DNA from 2 places in the Actinoplanes sichuanensis genome. Region 2 is predicted to be linked to the other one. Evidence: riboswitches for the same ligand, from Rfam matches in the RefSeq annotation. Region 2 holds a riboswitch; the other holds the start of a gene.

Evidence for each region. A riboswitch is a leader RNA that binds a small molecule or an ion and turns the genes downstream of it on or off. The one in region 2 is predicted to bind thiamine pyrophosphate.
Region 1: linked by a shared signal. The riboswitch ahead of Q0Z83_RS40445 (thiamine phosphate synthase) and the one ahead of Q0Z83_RS37430 (ECF transporter S component) in region 2 are both predicted to bind thiamine pyrophosphate.

What each region holds. Positions count from the first base shown of each region.
Region 1 is NZ_AP028461.1:8,825,433-8,830,336, forward strand. It holds gene thiD (bifunctional hydroxymethylpyrimidine kinase/phosphomethylpyrimidine kinase) at 1-380, opposite strand, end outside; gene Q0Z83_RS40425 (thiamine phosphate synthase) at 377-1,039, opposite strand; gene Q0Z83_RS40430 (thiazole synthase) at 1,033-1,779, opposite strand; gene thiS (sulfur carrier protein ThiS) at 1,781-1,981, opposite strand; gene thiO (glycine oxidase ThiO) at 1,978-3,153, opposite strand; gene Q0Z83_RS40445 (thiamine phosphate synthase) at 3,150-3,734, opposite strand; TPP riboswitch at 3,728-3,838, opposite strand; gene Q0Z83_RS40450 (ABC-F family ATP-binding cassette domain-containing protein) at 3,874-4,904, opposite strand, start outside.
Region 2 is NZ_AP028461.1:8,163,233-8,168,136, forward strand. It holds gene Q0Z83_RS37410 (Fur family transcriptional regulator) at 1-363, shown strand, start outside; gene Q0Z83_RS37415 (hypothetical protein) at 444-1,046, shown strand; gene Q0Z83_RS37420 (DUF6328 family protein) at 1,116-1,619, opposite strand; gene Q0Z83_RS37425 (alpha/beta fold hydrolase) at 1,651-2,466, opposite strand; TPP riboswitch at 2,525-2,628, shown strand; gene Q0Z83_RS37430 (ECF transporter S component) at 2,703-3,290, shown strand; gene Q0Z83_RS37435 (ABC transporter ATP-binding protein) at 3,294-4,724, shown strand; gene Q0Z83_RS37440 (energy-coupling factor transporter transmembrane component T family protein) at 4,721-4,904, shown strand, end outside.

The DNA of each region.
Region 1 (4,904 bases), 660 kb from region 2:
GGGTACGCCGTAAGCACCCCGACAACCGCAGCCTCCCCCAGCCGGCTGCCCGCGGTGGCCACCAGAACCGGGTCGACGACCAGGTTGGGCAGATCGTCCACACGCGACGCGATCAGCTTCGCCACCGCCGGATCCGAGATCATCCCGACCTTGACCGCGGCCACCGGCAGATCCGACAGCACGGCATCAAGCTGAGCAGCGACAACATCGACGGGTACGGGGTGAATGGCCGTGACGCCGAGCGTGTTCTGCGCCGTGATGGCCGTGATCACCGACGTCCCGAACGCCCCGAGCGCGGCAAACGTCTTCAGGTCCGCCTGAATCCCGGCCCCGCCCCCGGAGTCCGACCCGGCAATCGTCAACACCACCGGAGGAGTCACCGCCCACCCCCAAGCCCCGGCGCCCCACCAGCCACCAAACCCCGGCTGGTCGCTGGAGCTGTCCGAAGCGACGTGACACAGCCGTGAGAGCCGGCTGCCTTGTGGAAGGCGGAGGACAGATCGCGGGTGGTGCCTTCGGGGTCCGGGGAACGCATCAGGGCACCCATCACGGCGATTCCGGCCGCGCCGGCCGCTGCACACTCAGCCGCCTGCGCGGGGGTCTCGATACCACCGAGAGCCAGCCAGGGTACGGGCGCGCGCAGCTCGGCGGCCCCCGTGACCCCGAGCGCCGGCCCGTACCCCGGCTTCGACGAGGTCGGGTGGATCGGGGACACCGTCACGTAGTCCACACCCGACAGATCCTCGGTGCCGTGCCACGAACGCCCGATCAGCGGAACCCCGGACGGGAGGGGATCAGAACCGGACAGATGCACGGCCTCCCCACCGAGCGGATCCGGCCCCGCGATGATCAACCGATGCGCCGGGACGACCGACCGGAGCCTCGTGGCCAGGGCCGCACGATCGCCGTACGAAAGATCCCTCTCGCGGAGAATGACCCACGCGGCGCCGCCGCGGACCGCCGCCCGGACCACCTCGATCAGCGAACCGGATGCGGACCGCCGATCGGTGAGCACGACGAGCCCGCCCGGGGTCACCATTGCGCGATGCCGTCGTCGGCGGTGGACGCGACCGCATGGAACCGCCGTGGGATGCGCCCGGCCGAGCGGGCGAGCCGGCCGGCCGTGACCGCGTGCCGCATCGCCGTGGCCATCGCCACCGGATCGTCGGCCCGGGTGATCGCGCTGGCGATGAGAACCGCGTCACAGCCGAGCTCCATCGCGAGCGCCGCGTCCGAGGCGGTGCCGATACCCGCGTCGAGCACCACCGGCACGTCCACGCTCTGCACGATCAACTCGATGTGGTGCGGATTGGAGATCCCCAGGCCGGAACCGATCGGCGACCCCGCCGGCATCACCGCGGTACATCCGGCGTCGGCGAGGCGTCGGGCCAGGATCGGATCATCACTGGTGTACGGCAGAACGACGAACCCATCGGCGACGAGTACCTCGGCCGCTCGCAGGAGTTCGATCCCGTCCGGCAGCAGGGTCCGTTCGTCCCCGATGACCTCGAGCTTGATCAGATCCGTCTCGAAGGCCTCCCGCGCCATCTGCGCCGTCTTGACCGCGTCACCGGCGGTGTAGCAGCCGGCCGTGTTCGGCAGCACCCGCACCCCGAGCCGGTCCAGCATCGGCAGCAGACCCGGCCCGGCCGCGTCCACCCGCCGCAGCGCCACCGTGACCAGGGTCGACTCGGACGCGGCGATGGCCTCCTCCAGCGCGGTGAGGCTGTTCGCCCCGCCGGTGCCGAGGATCAGCCCGTTCTCCGGAAGTAACGTCATGTCAACCTCCCTGCGCGGCGGTGAGCACCTCGATCCGGTCGCCGTCCACGAGGTCCACCTCCGACCAGGTCGAACGTGGAACCACGGTGCCGTTGACCGCGACCGCCACCCCACGCTGGGCGGCGATGATCTCCGCGACCAGGGTCGCGACCGAACAGGTACCGGACCGGCTCTGGGCCTGGCCGTTGATCGTCAGTTTCATCGGAACCTCCCGGGACCGAACGCGTCGAGAATCGGATCGGCCGAGCCGGTGAGCACCAGGTCGGCGATGAGTCGTGCGGTGATCGGGGCGAGCAGGATGCCGTTGCGGAAGTGTCCGGCCGCGACCACCACGCGGCGGTCGTCGTCGAGATACCCGAGGATCGGTGCGTTGTCCGGGGTACCCGGCCGGTGTCCGACGGTGACCTCGGCGAGTTCGTGTTCGGCCAGACCCGGCACCAGATCGAGGGCGGCGCGCAACAGGTCGTGGACACCGGCGGCGGTGGGCATCCGGTCGGCACGTTCCTCCTGGGTGGCGCCGACCACGACCTCACCGTCGGCCCGCGGGACCAGGTACACGTGCCGCCCGTCGGCAGCGCCGTCGATCACGTGCTCGAGCAGGCCGGGTTCGCCGCGCAGCCGAAGCACCTGCCCTTTGACCGGCCGGATCGGCAGCCCGGTGAGCGCCCCGGTCCGATGCCCGGCGGCCACGATGATCACGTCGGGCCGGCCTGCCGAAGCGCCCGTCCCGCTCCCACCGTCAGCGTCCAGTTCGGATAGATCCGTTATCTCGCGAGTGATGATCCGGCCCGCCAACCGATCCCGGAGAACCGCGACGACCTTGCGCGGGTCGACCTGATGCTCAGCAGCCGCGAACGCCCCCGCCCGAACCCGAGGTGAGATCGCCGCCTCGAGATCACGCACCTGCGAACCGGTCAGCGGCGTCAACTTCTGGTGCTTCCACTCCCTCGCCGCCTCGGCCACGTCATCCGCCGTCAACGCCAGCGAAAGCGTCCCCGTCCTGTCGTAGCCGACGTCTCCGAGGCCCGCCGCAAACGAGGGCCACAGCTCCTGCCCGGCTTCCAACAGCCGGGTGAGGTGCGGATACTCGAAGGCCGACTCCCCACCGGGTGCGAGCATCCCGGCCGCGACATGCCAGGCTCCGCCCGTCCCGTCCGGCGCCGACTCGTAAACGACGACGTCGGCGCCGCGGCCCGACAACTCCGCTGCGATGGCGAGCCCGATGATCCCGCCGCCGACGACCGCGATCCGGCGAGGCGCGGCAGAGAGGGGGGTCGAGGCGCCGTCGGTGCCGGCAACGGGGTCAGGAGTCGGGGCACGGTCGGGGACCGCGTCGGGGCCGGCGGCGGAAGAGGCTGCGAGATCGCGGTTCACGGCAGGACCGCCAGGAATTCCGCGACCGCCCCCTTCGGATCCGCCGCGAAGGCGGAGACAGCCGCGACCCCGTGCACCGCGAGCTGCGGCACCCGTTCCGCGGTGATACCGCCGATCGCCAGAACCGGAGTGCCCGGCACCGCGTCGGCGACGGCCGCGATCGCGGCCGGCCCGAGTGGTGGCGGCAGTCCGTCCTTAGTGGACGTGGGGAAGGCCGGTCCGACGCCGAGATAGCTCGCCCCGGCGTCGACGGCGGCTCGCGCCGCTCGGGGGTCACGGCAGGTCGCGCCGACGATCGCGGTCGGGCCGAGGACGCGGCGTCCGGCGGACACCGGCAGGTCGTCGGCCCCGAGGTGTACGCCGTCCGCCTGAGCCGCGAGGGCGACCCCGACCCGGTCGTTGACCAGCACGATCGTGCCGGCCGGTCGGCACACCGCAATCGCGGCGCAGGTCAACGCGTACGCCGAAGCGTCGTTGCTCTTGACTCTGATCTGGACGGCCACGTCGGGAAGCCCGGCGACACCGCGAACAACGTCGATGTCATCGGTTATGACGTGGATACGGGGGAAGGATGCGCCCATGGAGAACTCCTCCCTGCGCCGGCATTACCCGGATCAGGTTCGACGGTCGGGGGCCGCATCAGCCCCCCTCTCAGCCCGGTGCCCGGACTCCCGTGGGTTGTGTCTGTAACCGGACCCTAACCGGTCCGTGACGAGAAAACTAGCGGACGTCCCAGACCGGCTCGGGAACCTCGACCACTTCTCCGTCCCCTCTGAACAGCACGAAGCGATCGAAAGACCTGGTGAACCACCGATCGTGGGTGACCGCGATCACCGTACCGTCAAACGCCTTCAGTCCTTCCTCGAGCGCTTCGGCGGAGGCGAGGTCCAGGTTGTCGGTCGGCTCGTCGAGGAGCAGCACCGTCGCCCCGGACAATTCGAGCAGGAGCACCAGGAACCGCGCCTGCTGCCCACCGGAGAGGGTGCCGAACCGCTGGTCGCCCTGGGCGGCCAGCTCGTACCGGTTGAGGTGCTTCATGGCACCGGCCCGGTCCTGTCCGGACCGATGCTCGTCACCGCGCCAGAGGATCTCGACGAGGGTCTTCTCGACGAGTTCCGGCCGGTCGTGGGTCTGCGAGAAGTGGCCGGGCCGGACCCGCGCCCCGAGCCGTGCCTTGCCGTCGTGCGAGACCTTCGCGAGCGGCGCCCCGTCGACGGGCCGGTGTTCCAGGTCGGGGTCGGTGCCGCCGGCCGCGAGCAGGCGCAGGAAGTGCGACTTGCCGGTGCCGTTCGCGCCGAGCACGGCGACCCGGTCGCCATACCAGATCTCCAGGTCGAACGGGAACGTCAGGTTCTCGAGTTCGAGCTGTTCACAGATGACCGCGCGCTTGCCGGTGCGGCCACCGCGCAGGTTCATCTTGACGGCCTGGTCCTTCGGTGGCAGCGGCGGCGGGCCGGCCTCCTCGAACTTGCGGAGCCGAGTCTGCGCGGCCTGATAGCGGGAGGCCAGGCCGTCGTTGTAGGCGGCCTTGTTCTTGAGCATGAAGACCAGTTCCTTGATCTTCTCGTGCTCCTCGTCCCAGCGGCGGCGCAGCTCCTCCATCCGCTCGTGCCGGTTCATCCGAGCCTCGTGCCAGGAGGCGAACCCGCCCGGATGGGTCCAGGCGCCGCCACCCTCGACGGCGACGACCCGGCTCGCGGTCTCGGCCAGCAACTCGCGATCGTGTGAGACGTAGAGCACCGACTTGTTCG
Region 2 (4,904 bases):
AGCGCGGTCAGCGCCGTCCTCGCCGAGACCGAGGGCTTCCACAGCGCCCAGGATCTGCATGCGATGCTGCGCGAGAGGGGCGAGCGGGTCGGACTGACCACGGTGTACCGGACTCTGCAGGGCCTGGCCGACGCCGGCGAGATCGACGTCATGCGCCCGCCGGGTGGGGAGCACCTCTACCGGCGCTGCAGCCAGGGTCACCACCACCATCTGGTGTGCCGTTCGTGCGGGCGGACCGTCGAGGTGCTCGGCCCGGCGGTCGAGTCGTGGGCCGACAAGATGGCCGGTCAGCACGGTTTCGTCGACGTCTCGCACACATTGGAGATCTTCGGCACCTGCCCGGAGTGCGCCGCCAAAGCGTGAGCCCCGCCCGGCGCACGCTGCCGCAACCTGAGGCTCCGCCCGGCGTGCGCCGCCGAAGGCCGACTGCGACGCTTGACGATGTGAAGCTCTATGCCGACCGCGTCCCCGTCGCCGTCCGCCAACTCGTCACCGACATCCTCGTCGTCATCTGGGTCTACCTGTGGATCAAGGTCGCCCTGTGGATCCACGACGTGGTGGAGAAACTCGCCGTCCCCGGCCAGAAACTGGAGAGCGCCGGCAGCGGCATCGCCGACAACCTCGCCGACGCGGGCGGCAAGGTGGGCCGGGTTCCGCTCGTCGGTGACGAGCTGACGAGTCCGTTCAACGGTGCCGCGAACGCCGCCCGGTCGATCGCCGACGCCGGCCATCAGCAGCAGGAGTTCGTGGCCCAGCTGGCGCTGATCCTGCCCGCGCTCGCGCTGTCGGTGCCGCTGGCCCTGGTGCTGTTCCTCTGGCTGCCGTTGCGGCTGCGCTGGGTCCGCCGGGCCGGGGTGGCCGCGGCGGTCCGCGACGACCCGGCCGGCCAGGACCTGCTGGCGTTGCGGGCGCTGGCCTCCCAGCCGCTGACCGAGCTGGCGAAGCTGGGCCCGGACATCGCGCAGAGCTGGCGGGCCGGCGACTCGGACGCGGTAGCCGCCCTGGCCGGCCTGGAGTTGCGCCGACTGGGCCTGAAACGGCGCTGAACCCCGGCCGGCTCTCAGTGCTGTCGCAACGTCGTCGAGACGGCACTGAGGACCGGCCGGATCCGACGGTCAGTCGATGGCGGAGGCGGCGTCCTCGTCGTCATCGCCCCACTCGCGGTGGGCGAACGGCAGGATGGCCCAGTAGGTGAGGAACCAGCCGCCGGTGACGATGGTCAGCGGGATCGCCCACTGCCAGTCCAGCAGGTAGTCGGTGATCAGCAGGACGCTCGCCGTCATCGCGATCAGCATGAAGGCCAGGCCACCGGTGGCCATCTTGTGGGCGTACCGGACCAGCTCGGGTTTGCGGCCCTGCCGGAACAGCGCCCGATGGAACGCCACCGGCGAGATGATCATCGCGGTGGCGAACGCCGCGCTGATCAGCGCGACCACGTAGGTGTCCTTCTGGAAATCGGTGACGTTCGGGAAGCCGCTGCTGAACGGCAGGGTCAGCAGGAACGCGAAGAGGATCTGCACGCCCGTCTGCGCGACCCGCAGTTCCTGGAGCAGGTCCGCGAAGTTGCGGTCCCAGCGCTGCTTCTCGGTCTCTCGGGGGGTGTGGGAATCGACCGCCATGACGCGCCGAATTCCCCGTCCGACCCCTTGATCAAACGCCGATCCGGGCCAGGACCGCGTCGGCCAGCTCACGCGGCGCCTGCTCGGGCACCCAGTGACTGACGCCGCGCATCGCCACCAGCTGGTAGTCGGCTCGCACCCAGTCCCTGGTACGCAGCGCCGCGGTCAGCCCGACCACCCCGTCCTTGTCGCTCCACACGTAGGTGGTCGGCACCGTCACCTCACCGAGGTTCGCGATCTGGGACGCGTCGAAGGCGCGGTACCAGTTGAGGCCGCCGGTGAGCCGGCCCGGTTCGCGCATCGCCGCCACGTACTGTTCAGCGCGCATGCCGATCGGCCGCAGCATCAGGCGCAACGGCAGGGCATGCTGGGCGAGCAGCAGCCGCTCGGCGAACCTCCGCCGGAACACCTCGAAGTAGGCGAGCCGCGCCTTCTGGCTGGGCCGCACCCGGATCGCGAGCAGCAGCGCCCGCGGGTGCGGGACGGAGATCGCGGTGAGGGTCCGCACCCGGTCCGGGTGCCGGGCGGCCAGCTGCCAGGCCACCTGTGCGCCCCAGTCGTGGCCGACGACGTGCGCGCTGTCGAGGCCGAGCGAGTCGAGGACGGCGACGGCGTCGGCGGTCACCGACGGCATGGTGTAGGCGGAGACGTCGGACGGGCGGGCGCCCGGTGAGCAGCCGCGCTGGTCCATCGCGTAGGTCCGCAGCCCGGCCGCGTGCAGATGCGGCAGAACCAGGTCGAACTCCCGGGAATCCTGAGGAAAGCCGTGCAGCAGGAGAACCGGTTCACCGTCCTCCGGCCCACCCTCGTGAACGTCGAACGTCAGTCCCCGGGCTTTGACCTCGATCACGTCGTCCCCTCCCTGTGATACCCCGCTACCAGGTGTTACGGTCATCGAAGCACATCCAATCCGACAGGGGAGCGCACAGCGCTGAGAGTGCGGGAAATCCGCAGACCCTAGTACCTGATCTGGGTAATGCCAGCGCAGGAAGCTCGGTCTCTCCAGCCGCGTCGTGCCCTGGGCATCGCCGCCCAGGGAACACGGCGTGCGTCTCCTCCCGGTACCCACTGGGAGGCAATCCAATGGCATCAACGTCCAATCGATGGCGGACGATAGACATCGTCATCGCCTCCGTCATCGCCGTCGCGTTCGGCGTGATCTTCTGGGCCTGGGGCACGGTCTGGTCGATCACCGAGGGCGCCTTCGCGTTCTTCCCACCGGCGCAGACCATCATCTACGGCATCTGGCTGGTCCCGGCCGTCCTCGGCGGTCTGATCATCCGAAAGCCGGGCGCCTCGCTCTACACCGAGTTGGTCGCGGCCACCGTGTCCGCGCTGCTCGGCAGCCAGTGGGGCGTCGACACGATCGTCTCCGGCCTGATCCAGGGCCTCGGCGCCGAACTGGCCTTCGCACTGCTGCTCTACCGCAACCACCGGCTGCCGGCCGCGATCCTGGCCGGTGCGCTGACCGGGGTCAGCGCGGCGTCCTACGACTTCGTCAAGTACACGGTCGGCATGGACCTGTGGTCGTACCGGATCCCGTACGCGGCGATCACCGTCCTCAGCGGCGCGATCCTGGCCGGGGCCGGTTCGTGGGCGCTGGTCCGGGCGCTCGCTCCGACCGGGGTGCTGGACCGGTTCGAAGCGGGCCGGGAACGGGCAACCGTCTGAGACATGAGTGACGTTCAGCTCCGCGGCTTCGGGTGGCGGCACGCCGGTCGCCGCTCGTGGGCGGTCCGCGGGCTGGACCTGGAAGTGCGGCACGGCGAGCGGGTGCTCCTACTCGGCCCATCCGGGGCCGGCAAGAGCACGCTGCTCGCCGCGTTGGCCGGGCTGCTGCCCGAGGACTCCGGCGAGTCCGAGGGCACGATCCGGATCGACGGGCTCGACCCGCGCAAGGCACGCGAGCGGGTCGGCATCCTCTTCCAGGACCCGCAGACCCAGCTGGTGATGGCCCGCAGCGGCGACGACGTGGCGTTCGGCCCGGAGAACCGGGGAGTGCCCGCCGGTGAGATCTGGCCACGGGTGTCCGACGTGCTGGATCGTGTCGGTTTCCCGTACCCCGTCAATCGTCCGACCTCGGCCCTCTCCGGCGGTGAGGCGCAACGCCTCGCTCTCGCCGGTGTTCTCGCGTTGCGTCCCGGCCTGCTGCTGCTCGACGAGCCGACCGCGAACCTGGACCCGCCGGGCGCCGCGCTGATCCGCGACGCGCTGGCCCGGGCCACCGGCCCGGACACCACGCTGATCATCGTGGAACACCGGGTCGCCGAGGCCCTTCCGCTGGTCGACCGGGTGGTGGTCCTGGAGCCGGGCGGCGGTGTCCGCGCCGACGGCTCACCCGAGATGATCTTCGCCGCCTACGGCGACAAACTCGCTGACGAGGGCGTCTGGGTGCCGGGTTTCCAGGTCCCGCCGCGCAAGGCGAAAACCAAGACCGACATCGATTTGGTACGGGCTACGCGCGCCGAAGTGAGCAGACGCCTCGACCCCGTCTCGGTAGATGTCGGAGCGGGCGAGGTGGTGGCCGTGACCGGGCCCAACGGCGCGGGCAAGTCGACCCTGGCGCTGCTGCTCGGCGGGCTGCTCGCACCCACGTCCGGGCGGGTCGAGGCGTTCGGTGACAGCCGGCCGCCGCACCGATGGCGGGCCGCGACCCTGGCCGGCCGGATCGGGTCGGTCTTCCAGAACCCGGAACACCAGTTCGTCACGTCCCGCGTCACCGACGAGCTCGCGCTCGGGCCCCGCCGGTTGGGCCGCTCCCCCGCCGACGTCGACCGGATCGTCGGTGAGCTGCTCGAACGGCTCCGGCTGGACCGGCTCGCGGAGGCCAACCCGTACACCCTCTCCGGCGGGGAGGCCCGGCGGCTCAGCGTGGCCACCGCGCTGGCCACCGCACCGCGGCTGCTCGTGCTCGACGAACCGACCTTCGGCCAGGATCGACGCACCTGGCGCGAACTGGTCGACCTGCTCGCCGGTCTGCGCGACGTCGGGCACGGGATCGTCGCCGTCACACATGATGACGCGTTCGTCCGTACCCTCGCCGATCGAACCGTCTCCCTCGGCGCACCGGAACCGGACCCGCTACCTCGGAGGACGCGGCCGTGACCCTCTCTTTCGCGCCGGTCGCGGATCCGGCGGCGCCGCTCGCGCGCCGCAACCCGGTCGCCAAGGTCGGCGCCGCGCTGCTCTTCTCGATGCCGCTGATCGCCACCATGGATCCGTTCACGCCGGCCGTCGCGCTCGCCGTCGAACTGCTGGTCCTGCCGTTCTTCGGGGTGCGGTTCG